Linked DNA regions of Variovorax paradoxus. The protein of the gene in region 2 binds, or shares a complex with, the protein of the main gene of each other region. Links are inferred from orthologs where the notes say so. Each region holds a gene or a part of one and is shown on either strand. Other genes may lie near its edges.

Region 1 (10,511 bases), 2.9 Mb from region 2 along the record:
GCCGAACATGCCGATGCCCACGATCGAGGGGCCGATGAGTGGAAGCACGACGAAGCGGAAAGTCTGCCAGGGGGTGGCGCCGAGGTCGCGCGCGGCTTCTTCGTATGCCGGGTTGAAGCGGTTGAACACCGCGAACATGATGAGCAGGCCGAATGGCAGCGTCCAGGTCAGGTGCGCGCCGAGGGCGGAGCTGAACAGGCCGAGCGCGGTGCCGTAGCCCTCGAGCAGCGTGGTCGCGTCCATGGCCGTCAGCATGCTCTTGATGCCGGTGTCGATCAGCCGGAACTGCAGTCCGATGCCCAGCGAGATGATGATCGACGGCATGATGAGGCTGGCTACGGTGACGAAGAAGAGGGCGTTGCTGCCCGCGAGTTTCTTGCGGAATGAGAGCCCTGCAAGCACCGACAGCACGACGGTGAAGGCCATGACGACGGCGCCGAGCGCGAGCGAGCGGCGGAAGGCGGCGCCGATGTCCACGGTGCCGAGGCCTTCGGCCAGTTTGTGGAACCAGTGCAGCGAGACACCGCGCAGCGGAAACGTGAGGCCGCCTTCGGGGCCCTGGAAGCTCAGCACGAAGATCGTGATCATCGGGCCGTAGAGGAACAGCACGAACAGCCCGAATACGGTTGCCAAGGGCCAGAAGCCGGGGGCGCGCTTTTCTCGTATGTGCTGACTCATTGGTGGTGCTCCTTCGGGGCGCGTGCACAGGCGACCGGGTACTCCCCTGCGCGAATGTCCCCCGCCCTTCGGGCTCCTACTTTCTTTCGCTGCGGGGAGCACCCGGCGCCCTGTGCACATTGAGCGAGCCCTGAAAAACAAAACCCCACCTCAAAGCTCCTTGCGAATGTCGACCAGCCGGGTGAGCCCCCAGATGATCATCAGCACGACAGCCAGCAGAATCATCGCGTTGGCGGCTGCCAGCGGAAACTGCAGATACGAGGTCTGCACCTGGATGATCTTGCCGATGGATGCGATCTGCTGGCCACCCATCACCCCGATCGTCACGAAGTCGCCCATGACGATGGTGATGACGAAAATCGAGCCGATCAGGATGCCGGTGCGCGACAGCGGCACCACCACGTTCCACAGCGTCTGCCAGCCCGATGCCCCCGCGTCGCTGGCCGCTTCGAGCAGCGAGCGGTCGATGCGCATCATGCTGTTGAAGATCGGCACGATCATGAACATCGTGTACAGGTGCACGAAGGCCAGCACCACGGAGAAGTCGGAGAACAGCAGCCACTCGACCGGCTGGTTCGCCAGGCCCACGCCCATCAGCGCCTGGTTGACCAGCCCGTTGCGCCCCAGCAGCGGCACCCACGAAATCATGCGGATCACGTTCGATGTCCAGAACGGCACCGTGCACAGCACGAACAACACCGTCTGCATGGTCGACGAACGCACGTGGAACGCCAGGAAGTAAGCGACCGAAAAACCGATCAGCAGCGTGATGCCCCACACCAGCACGCAGAACTTGAAAGTGCTCAGGTAGGTGTTGAGCGTGACGCACAGGTCGCCGTTGTCGGTGAGACGCGAACAGCCCTCGAACAGGCTCAGGTAGTTGCGCAGCGTGACGGCCGGGATCAGCTCGTATTCGTTGAAATTCCAAAGGCTGACCATCGCGACCAGCGCCAGCGGAATCAGGAAGAACAGCAGGAACACCAGCGCGAATGGCGCCGCCTGCCACCACGCTTTCACGGCATGGACGGGCGTGGCGGCGACGGAGGCGCGGGTGGCGGGAGCGCTCACGGACTCGGGTCGACGGTCAGGCCGCGACGAACTCGTTCCATTTCCTCACCATGTATTCGTTCTCGTCCATCACCGCGTTCCAGCAGGCGATGCCGCCCATGCGCTGCTCGTAGCTGCCGCCGTCGCGCACCGCGCCGGCCTTGGCGATCACGTCTCCCTGCGGGCTCTTGATGTCCTGCGCCGCGGGCTTGCCTTCCATCCAGTAGGCCCACTCGTAGGCTTCCATCTTGGTCTTGGCGGTGTCGAGCACGGCGCTGTAGTAGCCCTGGCGGTTGAGGTACGCGCCGGCCCAGCCGTCGAGGAACCAGTTGATGAACTCGTACGCGCCGTCGAGCTTCTTGCCCGACAGCGTGGCCGGCAGGCCGAAACCCGAAGCCCAGGCACGATAACCCTCCTTCAGCGGCTGGAAGGTGCAGTCGATGCCCTTGCTGCGCACGGCCGTCACCGCCGGTGACCACATCGACTGGATCACCACCTCGCCCGAGGCCATCAGGTTCACCGACTCGTTGAAGTCCTTCCACAGCGCGCGGAACTGGCCGGCCTTCTTGGCCTCGATCAGGGTCTTGATCGTCAGGTCGATCTCGGCCTTGGTCATGTTGCCCTTGTCGGCGTATTTGTGGATGCCCTTGGCTTCCACCACCATCGCCGCGTCCATGATGCCGATCGACGGAATGTTCAGGATGGCGGTCTTGCCCTTGAACTCGGGGTTCAGCAGCTCGGCCCACGAGCCGATGGGGCGCTTGATCAGGTCGGGGCGGATGCCCAGCGTGTCGGCGTTGTAGGTGGTCGGGATCAGCGACATGTACTGCGTGGCCGACTTGGCGAAGGCCTTGCTCTTCTCGCCCTCGAGGTAGATCACCTTCACGGGCGCCGTGCCCTGGTCGCCGACCTTCTTGCCGGCCACTTCGCCCTTGGTGAAGAGCGAGGTGATCTTGTCGGCGTTCTTCACGCGCCTGGTGTCGATGCCCTTGAGGTTCCCGGTCGGCACGATCTTCTTGAGCGAGAAGAACTCGGTGTCGATCAGGTCGAAGCTGTTGGGCGCGGTCACCGCGCGCTTGGTCACATCGTCGGTGGTCACGGCCACGTACTGGATCTCGATGCCGGTGTCGGCCTTGAACTTCTCGGCGATGGCCTTGTCCTGGTTCACCGCCGTGCCGAGGTAGCGCAGCACGACTTTTTCCTGCGCATGCACGAAGGGCGCGATGCCCGTGGCCAGGATGCCGGCCGTGCCCTGCAGCAGGGTGCGACGCTTGAAGCCGGCGGACGAGTCGATGGGGTCGGTCATGGTGAAGTCTCCGTGGAAGAAACGATGGAAAGGGAAAAGGGGTTGCTCAGAGAGTCATGGCGAGCGCGGCCATGTCGTCGCGCGCGGCTGCGCCGGAGGGTGCCGGCGCCCGTTCGCCCGGCGGCCTGGCACCGGGGCCGAGCACGCGCGCGTCGGCCGCGGCCCAAGAGAGGCGCACCACCTCGCCGTGCGCATAGGGCCGGGCAAGGAAGACGGCTTCTCCCAGCAGCACCGAAACGTTCTGCCGGCCAGGGGCGGCGCCGTCGAGCGACAGGCCAAGCAGCACGTAGGTGCCCTGGTACTCGACATCGGTGACGGTGGCGCGCAGCGCGTCGGGTTCAGCGGCTGCTTCGCCGGAGGCCGCGGCGATCCGCATGCGGTCGCAGCGCACCGCGATCGGGCCGGCCGTGGTGTCGAACACGTTGTGGCCGCCCATGAAGCGCGCCACGAACTCGCTCGCCGGATGGTTGTAGACCGCGTGCGGCGACCCGACCTGCTCGATCACGCCGTGGTTCATGACCACCATGGTGTCGGCCAGCGCCATCGCTTCTTCCTGCGAGTGCGTGACGTGCACGAAGGTCAGCCCCAGTTCCTTCTGCCAGCGCCGCAGCTCGGCGCGCATCTGGATGCGCAGGAAGGGATCGAGCGCCGACAGCGGCTCGTCGAGCAGCAGCACCCGCGGCTCGGTGATGAGCGCCCGCGCCAGCGCTACGCGCTGCTGCTGGCCGCCGGAGAGTTCACCGGGTTTGCGCGCGGCCAGGTGGCCCATGGCGACGCGCTCGAGCAGGTCGTTGGCACGCCGCTGGCGCTCGGCCTTGCCGACGCCCTTCATCTTGAGGCTGAAGGCCACGTTGTCGGTGGCCGAGAGGTGGGGGAACAGCGCGAAGCTCTGGAACATCATCGCCGTGCCGCGCGCCGCGGCGGGCAGGTCGGTGATGTTGCGGTTGTCCAGCAGGATGTCGCCGCTGGTGACCGACTCGTGCCCCGCGATCATGCGCAGCGTGGTGCTCTTGCCGCAACCCGAGGGCCCCAGCAGGCAGCAGTAGCTGCCGCTGGCGATGCGCAAGTCGATCCGGTCGACGGCCGCCGGCGTGCCGGGGGCGTAGCGCTTGGTGAGGGCGACGATCTCGACGGCGGCGGGCTCGGGCGTGGCAACGGCGTTCATTGCCGGTGGCCCAGCACGATCCATGCCACGCGGCGGTTCGAGCCGCCGCCGTTGCCGCCGCCGGCACCCCGGTCGGCGCTGTTCGGCTCAGGTGCCGAACTTGCCCGCGTCGAGCGGCAGGGCAGCCGCCGCGAGTCCGCGCAGCACGTCGCCCACGACGATCACCGCGGGGCTGGCCAGCCCCGCTTCGGCGATGCCGTTCTGCAGGTTGCCCAGCGTGGTCGCGATGTGGCGTTGCTGCGGCAGGCTCGCATGCTGGATGACGGCCACGGGCGTGTCGCCCGGCAGGCCCTGCAGCAGTTCGCGCTCGATGTGGCCCGCGCCCGCGACGCCCATGTAGATCACCAGCGTCAGGCGCGCGTTGTAGGCCGTCGCGGCAAGCGCGCGCCAGTCGGTCGGGTCTTCCGTCGCACCGGCGCCGGTCTTGGCATGGCCGGTGACGAACACCACGCCCTGCGCATGGTCGCGGTGCGTGAGCGGCACGCCCAGCGCGGTCACTGCCGCCAGGCCGGCGGTGATGCCGTTGACCACCGCGCATTCGATGCCGGCTTCGCGCAGGTGCTCGACCTCCTCGCCGCCGCGGCCGAAGATGAACGGGTCGCCGCCTTTGAGGCGCACCACCGTCTCGCCCTCGCGCACGGCGGTGATCATCAGCCGCTCGATGAAGGCCTGCGGCGTGCTCTTGCAGCCGCCGCGCTTGCCCACGTGCACGATGCGCGCGTCGGGGCGGGCATAGGCCTGCACGATCTCGTCGTTCACCAGGTCGTCGACCAGCAGCACCGTCGCGGCCTGGATCGCCTTCACGGCCTTGAGCGTCAGCAGTTCGGGGTCGCCGGGGCCAGCGCCCACCAGCGTGCAGCGGCCGGTGATGAGGAAAGAGGGGGTGTCGTTGTTCATGCGTGGGATGCCAGTTGCGTGATGTGCCGCACTTGCGCCGCGATGGCCTCGGGCACGGGAAGCTCGCCGGCCAGCACGCGGCGCGTGTAGTCGGCCGTGGTGGCGACGTCGATTTCCTTCGGCAGGCCCGGCACGTCAGAGGCGGTGCCTGGCTGCTGTGCCTGCAGCTCGGTCCGCACGCCGCGCACGAAGCCGTCGATCTGCGCGGTGCGGCGCGGGTCGGACACCACCTCGCCTTCGAGGCCGCGCGAGAGCAGGGCGGTCATGCCCGTGAGTTCGAAGGTCTCGCCCATGGTGCGGGCGTATTCGGGGTGCGTGTAGCTGGCCACCACCACGCAGGAGCCGGCGCCCGGCTGCATCAGCTTGACCACGCTGTGGCCGGGGTTGCGCAGGCCGACCACGCGGCGCACGTCGAGCAGCCGCTTGAGGGCGGGGTTCAGAAGCTCGGTGGGTGCGAAGGCGGCCTCGCCGTTGGCGATGGGGCGGATGGCCGTCATGGGCGGTACGTCGAGCGCGCAGAGCACGTTGGACGCAAGCACGCGCGATGTTTCGCTGGCGCTGCCATGCACCAGCACCGGCAGCCCTTCGCGCGCCAGCAGCAGCGCCAGCAGCGGCGTGAGCACCGGCAGCTTGCGCGCACCGTTGTAGCTCGGCAGCACGATCAGGGGGCGCTCGCCGGCGGGCACCCGATGCAGCCGCGCGTGCGTGGCGTCGAGGAAGCCGGCCATTTCCTCGGGCGTCTCGCCCTTGATGCGCATGGCCAGGCAGAAGCCGCCGATCTCGAGGTCGGTGACGGTGCCGTCCAGCACCTGGCCGAACAGGTCGGTGGCCTGCTCGCGCGTGAGCGGCTTGGCGCCTCGCGCGCCGCGGCCGATTTCCTTGATGTATTGGCTGATTCCCATGGGTGTGGGGATTGTCCAGCAAGACTTATGCCGCAAGGCGCAGTCGCTTATGCCGTGGCGCCCATAAAAAAAGCCACCGCGGAGGGTGGCTTCGGGTGGATTTCAGCGCGGAATCAGCCTGCGGAGCCCTGGCCGGGGCTGGCGAAATCGCAGACCCCCTCGGGGAAGATGGCCTGCAGCTTCTGGATTTCCGCCGCGTTCGGCTTCCATGTGCCGTAGGTACCGTCCGCCAGCGCGTTGTCCAGCGGCTTCAGCGCGCACTTGAAGATGCCGCCTTCGATCGGACCGCCGGCCACGATGCGCGATGTGCCGTACATAGGGAAGGCCTGCGTGCAGGCACCCTTGGGCTTGGTGTCGAGCACGCCGCTCCACACGTCGGCGCCCCTGGCCATCAGCGCGCCGGTGTTGTCGAAGCAGCTGTCCACTGCGCGGTCCGGCCGGTTGTCGGCCACGCTGCGCTGCGGATTGGCGCGGATCTTCGTCATCCACTCATCGATCACCTCGAAGGCCATCGGCGTCTGATCGAACTCCACGGCTGCGTTGCGCGTCTCGGTGAACCAGATGGCCTGGTGGTCCGAGTTGCCCATCTTGTTGCGGATGCGCTTGCGGATCGCGAAGGACTGGTGCACGTTGTGCATGTTCAGCTGCTGCTCCAGGTACGGATGCCAGTCGATGGTCGGGATGTCGGTCTTGCCGGTGAAGACCAGGCCCGAGCGCTGCATCGCCTTGATGGCATCCAGGTCGCCGTGGGTGCGGAGCGCCGGCACGTCGGGCGTGAGCGGGTTCCAGCGGTTCATGTTGCGGCTGCCCCATGGGTCGAAATAGCTCGCGTCGGCGGCCACCTTCATCACCTCGGCGTTGCCGGTGCCGTTGTAGGGGAAGCCCTCGGCCACCATCTCGCTCATGCGCTTCCAGCCGCCGACCTTCAGGTTCAGGTCGAGGAATTCGGCGGTGGAGATCTTGCCGTCCTTCATCGACTGCAGGCCGTACTGCACGCCCACGTTGTCCCAGGTGGAACGGGGGTAGCCGTCGGCGCCGATGCCGTAGACGTTGCGCACGTCGTCGTAGTGACTGAACGGAATGGGGCCGAAGGCCGCCATGTTCATGCGCGCCGCGCCCTTTGCCATGATGCTGTCGGCGTCGAATTTCGGGTTCATCGCGCCGGCGGTCAGGCCCATCCAGGCCTTGCGGCACTCGGTGGAGCCGGTGGCCATGCGCACGTTGGGCAGGTATGGCTGCAGCCCGTAGAACGGGTTGGCGACCGTCTCCTCGGCGTTGAAGCCCACCAGCCAGGTGCGGTTCTTGATGCTCGCTGTCCACTTGGCGTTGGCGCGGTCGGTCACGTCCATGTAGTACTCGAGCAGCTCGCAGTCGCCCACGTGCGGAATCTGGCCCACCATGTCGGGGTAGGGCTGCACCGCGATGGCCGCGTCGATCAGGCCCGGATGGTTCTGCGGGTACAGGTACTGCTGGATGCCCCCGCCGGACGCCCCGAGGCCCACGGTGTAGCTCGGCACGCCGTAGCGCTTGACGAAGCCTTCCTTGGTCATGAGCGCGGTCTCGCCGCCGAGGATCATGTCGTAGTGCTCGCCCGTGCGGTTGCCGGTGGAATAGGCGATGGCGTAGCCCTTGCCGATGGCGTCGACCAGGCCCGCGCGCTTGTCGGGGCCGCCCTGGTAGTGGCCGAAGCCCACGCCGCCCTGGAAGTGGTAGACCAGCTTCTTGTTCCACAGGCTGGTGTCGGGCCTGGCCGGGTCTTCGCCGAAAGGCGCGAGCATCACGTACTGGTAGATGAAGCGGTTGATGGTGCCGCGTTCCCAGCGCACGATGAAGTCGACCTCCCGGCCGTCGGTCAGCCGGGTCTTGGCGATGTTGCCCGGGCGCGAGCCGTCGGTCGGCATCGGCAGGTACTGGTTGTGGCTGGTCCCGCCCACGGGCATGTAGTAGTACTGCACGTAGGAGTCGATCGAGCAGTGGCGGCTGTAGCCGATGGTGTTGCCGTTCTTGTCCTTGACCGCGTAGTACTTGCTGTCGTCGGTGTCGACCAGCGGCTCCTTGCCCAGGTCGGTGAGTACCGAGCACACGAAGGGCTCCTGCTTGGGGCCCGCGAACATCGGGCCGGTGATGGGGTAGTTGGTGAGCGTGAGCGCGTCGAGCTTGCCGCGGGTCTTGTGGCGCACTTCCAGCGTGTTGGCGCCCAGCTTCAGGCCGGCGACCAGGCCTTCGAGCCGCGTCGCGCTCGCGGCGAGCGCGGGGCTGATCTTCTCGCCGTTGAGCCAGAGCTCGAGCTGGCCCTGGTCGGCCTGCGGCGCGTTGACCGCGATGCGGGCGTCGCCGCCCGAGACGTACTCGGGCTGGCTCGACAGCACCTGCAGCGAAATCTTCGATGCCGCGGGCGGCTGGTCGGCCGCCGGCGCCGTGGCCGACGGGATGAACGCGATGCCGCCCCCGCCGCCGCTGCCGCCGCCGCATGCGGCAATCACGATGGCGCCGGCCGCGCAGGCGCTGATCTGCTTCCAAGAACTCATGTGGATGTCTCCTCGTTTGTTTTTCTGACAGGTCCGGCCCTGTCGGCCGCCCTCCCCGCCGATGCTAGGCAGCCGCCCGCCCCGCCACAAGTCGGAAACCCGGGCGTGCGCTGTCAGATTTCGATGACGCGCGCGCTCAGTCCAGCAGCCTGTGATGCACCGCGTACTGCACCAGCTGCGCGTTCGAGCCCAGGCCCATCTTCTCGAGAAGCCGCCGGCGGTAGGTGCTGACCGTCTTGACGTTGATCGCCAGCCGCTCGGCGATGGCCGTGAGCGACTCGCCGCCCACGATCATGCGCAGGATCTCCGACTCGCGCGAAGACAGGCGTTCGTGAGGCCGCGGGTCTGGCGCCAGCCCCTGCATGTTGTCCATCAGCGCCCGCGTGATCGACGGCGCCACGAACTGTCGCCCGCGGCTCACGATTCGGATGGCCGCGATCAGGTCGACCGCCTCCATGTCCTTGGCCACGTAGCCGTGCGCGCCGTTGCGCAAGGCGCGCACCGCGTACTGCGGTTCGGAATACATGCTCAGCATGATGATGCGCAGCGCCGGAAAACGCTCGCGAATCGGCCCGATCAGGTCGAGCCCGCTGCATTCAGGCATGTTGATGTCCAGCAGCAGCACGTCGACGGGCTGCGCCTCCAGGCAGGCCATGCCGCCGCGCCAGTCGCCGGCCTCGGCGATGCCGGTGATCTCCGGCGCGTCCTGCAGCACCTTGCGCAGGCCGGAGCGGAACATGGCGTGGTCGTCGATGATGAGCAGGCTGGTCATGCGCGCACCAGCGGGCTCGCCACGATGGGGGCCTGCAGCGTCACCCGCGTGCCGAAGCGCGGCGCCGAGTCGATGGCCAGGCTGCCGCCCAGCTCGTAGGCGCGCTCGCGCATCGAGATCAGCCCGAGCGACTGGCGCAGGGCCTGCATGCCGGCGTCGCCGGCATCGAAGCCGATGCCGTCGTCCTCGATCTCCAGCCAGAAGGTTTTTTCGGTGCGCCGGAAGCGCACCGTCACCGCACTGGCGCGCGCATGCCGCGCGACATTGGTCAGCGCCTCCTGGAAGATGCGGAACACAGCGATCGAGCGCCAGCGCGGCAGGTCGATGTCGAACTCCTGCGGCTGCATGCTCACGCGCAGCTCGGAGCGTTCGCGAAAGCGCTTCAGGTGGCCCGCGATGGCGGCGCCCAGGCCCAGGTGGTCGAGCGCCTGCGGATGCATCGACTCCGAAAGCTCGCGCACGTTGTCGATGGCTTCCACCAGCAGCGCGTTGAGGTCGGCCGCGATGCCGCGTATGGCGGTGGAGCGCGAGCGCCGCGCGATGCGCCCCACGTCGAGCTTCATCGATGTGAGCAGCCCGCCCAGCACGTCGTGCACCTCGCGCGCGTACTCAGCGCGCTGCTGTTCGCGCATGGTGTTCAGGCGCGACGCCAGCTCGCGGTATTCGTGGCGCGACTCCAGCAGTTCGGCGTCGCGCTGTATCTGCTCCGTCACGTTCACGCCCACGCCCACCACGGCGGGGCGCCCGCGGAACTGCATCGCCTGGCCGTGCACGTCGATGTGGACCACGTTGCCGTCGCGGTGCAGGCCGTGGGTGACGAAATGCATGCTCTTCACTTCGCCCGAGATGCGGCGCTTGTAGCGCTCCATCACCTCGCCGACGTAGTAGCCCGGCACGCACTCGCGCAGCGGCTTGCCCAGCGCCTCGTCGTTGGAGTAGCCCGCCATGCCCGCGAAGGTGGCGTTGGTGTACTGGAAGTGCTCGTCCTGCAGGATGTAGATGCCCGCTACCGACTGTTCCACGATGCCGCGGAACGGGACGGACTGCATGTCGAAAGGCGCGTCGTTGGGTGTTTGTCTCATCTCTTTTCTTCTGCCCGTCCGATGGCGTCTTCGCGCAGGGCTGCAACCAACGCCGGAATTATGTGGTGCTCGCGCACGCGCGTGGAGACGGGCAAACCCGCTGCGGCATCCGTATTTCCCCGATAAGCGGCGCC
Region 2 (6,113 bases):
CGCTCGCCGCGGTCGTCGAGCAGCACGTCGACGCCCTTGGCGAGCAGCTCTTCATAGAGCGCTTCGGCCGCGACCTTGACCTCGGGGCTGCGGTCCATGCCGATCGGGCAGACCACCACGGTGAACGGCGCCAGCGCGTCGGGCCAGATGATGCCGCGCTCGTCGTGGTTCTGTTCGATGGCGGCGGCGGGCAGGCGCGTGATGCCGATGCCGTAGCAGCCCATCTCGAGGAATTGCGGCTTGCCGCCTTCGTCGAGGTAGGTGGCGTTCATGTCCTTGCTGTACTTGGTGCCGAGCACGAACACGTGGCCCACTTCGATGCCGCGCTCGATGGCCAGCACGCCCTTGCCGTCGGGCGAGGCGTCGCCGGCGACCACGTTGCGGATGTCGGCCACCAGGTCGGGCTCGGGCAGGTCGCGGCCCCAGTTGACGCCGGTCATGTGGAAGTCGACCTCGTTCGCACCGGTGATCCAGTCGGCCAGCACGGCGGCCTCGCGGTCGGCCACCAGCTTGACGGGCTTCTTGAGATTCAGCGGGCCCAGGTAGCCGGGCTTGCAGCCGAAGTGCTCGTCGATTTCAGCGAGGGTCGCAAAGCGGAAGCCCTGGTCCAGGCCGGGCAGCTTGCTGACCTTGATCTCGTTCATGTCGTGGTCGCCGCGCAGCAGCAGCAGCCAGACCTGCGAGCCCTTGGGATTGCCGGCCGCGTCGAGGATGTCGGTGGCCAGCACCAGCGACTTGATGGTGGTGGAAAGCGGCACGCCGAGCAGCTCGGCCACGTCGGCGCAGGTGCTCTTGCCGGGGGTCGGCGTCTTCTCGAGCGCCTTGGCGGCGGCGGGACGCGGGCCGGCCGGCGCGAGCGCCTCGGCCTTTTCCATGTTGGCGGCGTAGTCGCTGTCGGGGCAGTAGACGATGGCGTCTTCGCCGGTGGCGGCGATCACCTGGAATTCTTCGCTCAGGTCGCCGCCGATGGCGCCGCTGTCGGCCGCCACGGCGCGGTAGCGCAGACCGAAGCGGTCGAAGATGTTGCGGTAGGCCTGCGCCATGATCTGGTAGCTGGCCTTGGCCGCGTCGAGGTCGCGGTCGAAGCTGTAGGCGTCCTTCATGATGAATTCGCGCCCGCGCATCAGGCCGAAGCGCGGACGGCGCTCGTCACGGAACTTGGTCTGGATCTGATAGAAATTCTTCGGCAGCTGCTTGTAGCTGCGGATTTCCTGGCGCGCGATGTCAGTCACCACTTCTTCGCTGGTCGGCTGGATCACGAAGTCGCGGTCATGGCGGTCCTTGATGCGCAGCAGCTCGGGGCCCATCTTCTCAAAGCGGCCGGTCTCCTGCCAGAACTCGGCCGGCTGCACCACGGGCATCGTCATCTCGACGGCGCCGGCGCGGTTCATTTCCTCGCGCACGATGGCCTCGACCTTGCGGATCACGCGCAGCCCCATGGGCATGTAGGTGTAGATGCCCGTGCCGAGCTTCTTGATCATGCCGGCGCGCATCATGAGCCGGTGGCTCGCGACCTCTGCGTCAGCGGGCGCTTCCTTGAGGGTGGAGACAAAAAATCGGGAAGCTTTCATCGGGATCGCGGTGATGGAAACGGGAATGGAAGTGGGGAACTGCTCCCCCGGAGAGACCCTGAGAGCCTGCATCGCAGCTTGCCGAGGGCAACCCGGCATGCATAATCGACTCAGTTCAAAAATTGGGGTTTGATTATGCTCGACCGGGACGGCTTCAGGCCCAACGTCGGCATCATCCTGCTCAACCAGAGAAACCAGGTTTTCTGGGGCAAGCGCATACGCACGCATTCCTGGCAGTTTCCGCAAGGCGGCATAGACCGCGGCGAAAGTCCCGAGCAAGCCATGTTCCGGGAACTGCATGAGGAAGTGGGGCTCCATCCGGAGCATGTGCGCATCGTGGCCCGTACCCGCGACTGGTTGCGCTACGAGGTGCCGGATCGGTTCATCCGCCGTGACGCACGGGGCCACTACAAGGGCCAGAAACAAATCTGGTATTTGCTGCAACTCGTCGGCCACGATTGGGATCTCAACCTGCGTGCAACCGACCATCCCGAATTCGACGCCTGGCGCTGGCATGACTACTGGGTGCCGCTCGACGTCGTCGTCGAGTTCAAGCGCGGCGTCTACGAGATGGCGCTCACCGAGCTTGCTCGCTACCTGCCACGGCAGGATTTCCGCAACCGCTTCCTGCGCAGCAACGTGCGCGCCCGAGAATTCGAGCGCCATTCGCTGGACGCCGGCGCGCCGCCCGGACTGGACCTGCCGCCGGGCGGCAGCTTCGATCCGCATCCAGACATTCCTTCAGTGAGCGATGAACCTTCTGCCAACCACAACGCGCCCTTCCTTCCGACGCAACGCTGAACGCGCGCTCCTGCTCGCCTGCTTCGGCATCCTTGCCGGATGCGCCTCGGGCAACCACGATACCGACAACGCCGACTGGGCCCAGGCCGGCATGCCGCCGCCGCCCAAGCGCTCCGAGACAGACAGGGAGTGGGCCGAAACCGCCGTTCCGCCGCCCCCGGCGTTCAGCGAAAGCCGCTTGCTGCAAATCTCGATGCCGCCGTACATGAGCCTGCAGTTCGGCATCGACCCGAACACGATCGCCATCACCGGCGACGGCATCGTGCGCTACGTGGTGGTGGCGCACAACCGTTCCGGCGGCGCCGTCAACGCCTTCTACGAAGGCGTGCGCTGCTCGACCTCGGAGATGAAAAGCTACGCCCGCTACAACGAAGGCCGCTGGCACGAGAACGAAAAGCCCGAATGGAAGCGGTTCTACGACCTGAACTCCAGCTACACCAAGGCACTGGCCGGCCAGGCGCTGTGCCGGGGTAATGCGCCGCGCGCATCGGTCGGGGAAATGGTCCAGAACATCCGGAATCCGGTCCGGGAAGTGCAATAAGCAAAAACAAACGGGGCCCTGGGCCCCGTTTCAGTTTTCTGCCTCAGCTGGGCATCAGCACCATGTTGTCGCGGTGGACCATTTCAGGTTCCGCCACGTAGCCCAGCAGGCGCTCGAATTCGGACGAGGGCTTGCGGCAGAGCAAGCGCGCCTCCACGCTCGAATAGTTGGCCAGGCCCCGGGCCAGTTCGACGCCCTCGGCATCGCGCACTGCGATCACGTCGCCTCGCGAGAACTCGCCCGATACGGCCGTCATGCCGATCGGCAGCAGGCTCTTGCCCTCGGCCCTCACCTTGGCCGCCGCGCCGGCGTCGACGACGACAGCGCCGCGCAGCTGCAGGTGGTCAGCCATCCAGCGCTTGCGGGCCTGGTGTTTGGCGGTCTGCGCCACCAGCAGCGTCCCGATGGATTCGCCCTTCGCCAGGCGCAGCAGCGCATCGGCTTCTCGCCCCCAGGCAATGACGGTGGAAGCGCCTGAACCCGCGGCACGCTTGGCCGCAAGGATCTTGGTGATCATGCCGCCCTTGCCGATGCTCGACCCCGCGCCGCCGGCCATGGCCTCGAGGGCCGGATCGCCCGCCGCGGCCTCGTGCACGAACTTCGCTTCCAGATCTTTGCGCGGGTCGGCCGTGTAGAGGCCCTTCTGGTCCGTGAGGATGACCAGCGCATCGGCCTCGACGAGGTTGGCCACGAGCGCGCCGAGCGTGTCGTTGTCGCCGAACTTGATTTCGTCGTTGACGACGGTGTCGTTCTCGTTGATGACCGGGACGACGCCCAGCCGCAGCAGCGTGACGAGGGTCGAGCGCGCATTGAGATAGCGCTCGCGGTCGGCCAAGTCGGCATGCGTCAGCAGGACCTGGGCGCTCCCGATCTGGTTCTCGCGCAGCTTGGTCTCGTACATCTGGGCCAGGCCCATCTGGCCGACTGCCGCCGCCGCCTGCAGTTCATGAATCTCGTGCGGACGGGTGCGCCAGCCGAGCCGCTTCATGCCTTCGGCAATGGCGCCGCTCGACACCATCACGACCTCGCGGCCGTCGCGCACGAGTTCCGCCAGCTGACGGCACCATTCGCCGATGGCGGCTTCGTCGAGACCGCGCCCCTCGTTGGTCACGAGGCTGGAGCCCACCTTGACGACGATACGGCGGGCGTCCCGCAAGGCGGTGGATCCAGAATTCGAAGTCATTTCGGCTGTAGCGGTCTTGAATGCTGCGTTGATTGCTATCTGATTTGTAGCATCTTTCGATGCTGTGCCGCCGGTCAGTCGCCTTCGGGCGGCAGCGGAATGAAGCGCGGATCGATCTCGACCGGCTCATGCTCGGCCACCTGCTGCGCCTTGACCTGCTGATAGATGGCTTGCACCAGATGCTCGCAGCCTTCACGCGTGAGCGCCGAAATCTCGAACACCGGGCCCTTGAAGCGCAGGCGCTTGACGAAGTCCTTGACGCGCGCGGCGCGTTCGTCGGCGGGCACCATGTCGAGCTTGTTCAGCACGAGCCAGCGCGGCTTTTCGTAGAGCGCGGCGTCGTATTTCTTCAGTTCGCCGACGATGGCCTTGGCTTGCGCCACCGGATCGATGCTGTCGTCGAACGGCGCCATGTCGACCACATGCAACAACAGGCGGGTGCGCTGCAGGTGACGCAGGAAGAGATGGCCAAGGCCGGCGCCTTCGGAAGCGCCTTCGATCAGGCCAGGCAGGTCGGCCACGACGAAGCTTTGCTCCGGGCCGACGCGCACGACGCCGAGGTTCGGGTGCAGCGTGGTGAAGGGGTAATCCGCAATGCGCGGGCGGGCATTGGAGATGGCGCTGATCAGCGTCGACTTGCCGGCATTCGGCATGCCGAGCAGGCCCACGTCGGCCAGCACCTTGAGTTCGAGCTTGAGGCTGCGCTTCTCGCCGGGCCAGCCGGGTGTCTTCTGGCGCGGGGCGCGATTGATGGCGCTCTTGAAGCGCATGTTGCCGAAGCCGCCGTCGCCGCCCTTGGCGATGGTGATGACTTCGCCTTCCGCCAGAAGCTCGAACAGCACCTCGCCGGTTTCGGCGTCGGAGATGATCGTGCCGACCGGCATCTTGAGCGTGATGTCGTCGCCAGCGGCACCGAACATGTCGGAGCCCATGCCGTGCTCTCCGCGCTTTGCTTCGTGGCGGCGCGAGTAGCGGAAATCGACGAGCGTGTTCAGATTCGAGTCGGCCACCGCGAAGACGTGGCCGCCTCGGCCGCCGTCGCCGCCGTTGGGGCCGCCGAACTCTTTGTATTTCTCATGACGGAACGACACGCAGCCGTTGCCGCCATCGCCCGCGGCGATGTCGATGAAGGCTTCGTCGACGAACTTCATGGGATGTCCAGTTTACAAATGAAGAAGCCCCGGCAATGCGGGGCCTCGGGCTGATCGAAGTGACTCGAGGCTTACGCCGCGGGCGTCACGTTGACCGTGTGCTTGTTCAGTGCACCCTTTTGACCGAACGACACGTGGCCGTCGACCAGGGCGAAGAGCGTGTGGTCCTTGCCCACGCCGACGTTCACGCCGGGGTGGAACTGGGTGCCGCGCTGGCGCACGATGATCGAGCCTGCGCTGATCAGTTCGCCGCCGAAAGCCTTCACGCCGAGCATCTTGGGCTTGGAATCGCGCCCGTTTCGCGTTGAGCCGCCGCCTTTTTTCTGTGCCATGGAATCTTCTCCTTAGCCGGCGATCGCGCCGATTTGCAGTTCGGTGAACTGCTGGCGATGGCCTTGACGTTTCTGATAGTGCTTGCGACGGCGCATCTTGAAGATGCGAACCTTGTCGTGCTTGCCGTGCGACAGTACCGTGACTGTCACCGTTGCGCCGGACACCAGGGGCGTGCCAACCTTGATTTCAGCGCCGTTGCCGACGGCCAGAACCTGGTCGATCACGATTTCCTGGCCTACGTCCGCAGCAATCTGTTCTACTTTAATTTTTTCGCCGGAAGCAACGCGATACTGCTTGCCGCCGGTTTTTATGACCGCGTACATGTAAACCTCTTAGAAATTGAGTCCCCGCGGCGAATTCCGCAGAGCCCAAGATTATAGCGCGGTTTGTGTTCGCTAACCACCCCCAGCCCCCGCCACCCCTTGCGGAAGGTAACGGCTCCCTATAATTTGCGCGTCCCGGCCCATCGGCCGCCCTTACTTTCAGCAGCGCCCCGCGCCCCCGCTTTGCCAGTTCCAGCCGCCGACACCTCC

What was found.
Region 1: the proteins of cgtA (region 2) and ybiB are in contact, whole or in part, in a crystal structure (PDB 8BFT), measured with the Escherichia coli proteins. The link is inferred for Variovorax paradoxus from one-to-one orthologs.

The regions. Positions count from the first base shown.
Region 1 is NZ_CP091716.1:2,972,796-2,983,306, forward strand. Bases 4,043-6,945 are described here. They hold ybiB (DNA-binding protein YbiB), read right to left. Parts: upstream 5,996-6,945; coding sequence 5,090-5,995; downstream 4,043-5,089. Other genes in these bases: L3V85_RS13820 (ABC transporter ATP-binding protein), read right to left, coding at 4,043-4,196; cobA (uroporphyrinogen-III C-methyltransferase), read right to left, coding at 4,284-5,093; L3V85_RS13835 (DUF6351 family protein), read right to left, coding at 6,109-6,945. In the rest of the region: L3V85_RS13805 (ABC transporter permease), read right to left, coding at 1-678; L3V85_RS13810 (ABC transporter permease), read right to left, coding at 829-1,746; L3V85_RS13815 (ABC transporter substrate-binding protein), read right to left, coding at 1,763-3,031; more of L3V85_RS13820, read right to left, coding at 3,078-4,042; more of L3V85_RS13835, read right to left, coding at 6,946-8,523; L3V85_RS13840 (response regulator), read right to left, coding at 8,660-9,295; L3V85_RS13845 (PAS domain-containing sensor histidine kinase), read right to left, coding at 9,292-10,377.
Region 2 is NZ_CP091716.1:5,856,089-5,862,201, forward strand. What follows is about bases 3,210-6,113. They hold cgtA (Obg family GTPase CgtA), read right to left. Parts: upstream 5,248-6,113; coding sequence 4,171-5,247; downstream 3,210-4,170. Other genes in these bases: proB (glutamate 5-kinase), read right to left, coding at 3,210-4,096; rpmA (50S ribosomal protein L27), read right to left, coding at 5,319-5,579; rplU (50S ribosomal protein L21), read right to left, coding at 5,592-5,903; L3V85_RS27270 (polyprenyl synthetase family protein), read left to right, coding at 6,087-6,113. Outside these bases: L3V85_RS27235 (proline--tRNA ligase), read right to left, coding at 1-1,571; L3V85_RS27240 (RNA pyrophosphohydrolase), read left to right, coding at 1,707-2,372; L3V85_RS27245 (CNP1-like family protein), read left to right, coding at 2,323-2,913; more of proB, read right to left, coding at 2,957-3,209. UniProt on the Escherichia coli protein: An essential GTPase which binds GTP, GDP and possibly (p)ppGpp with moderate affinity, with high nucleotide exchange rates and a fairly low GTP hydrolysis rate.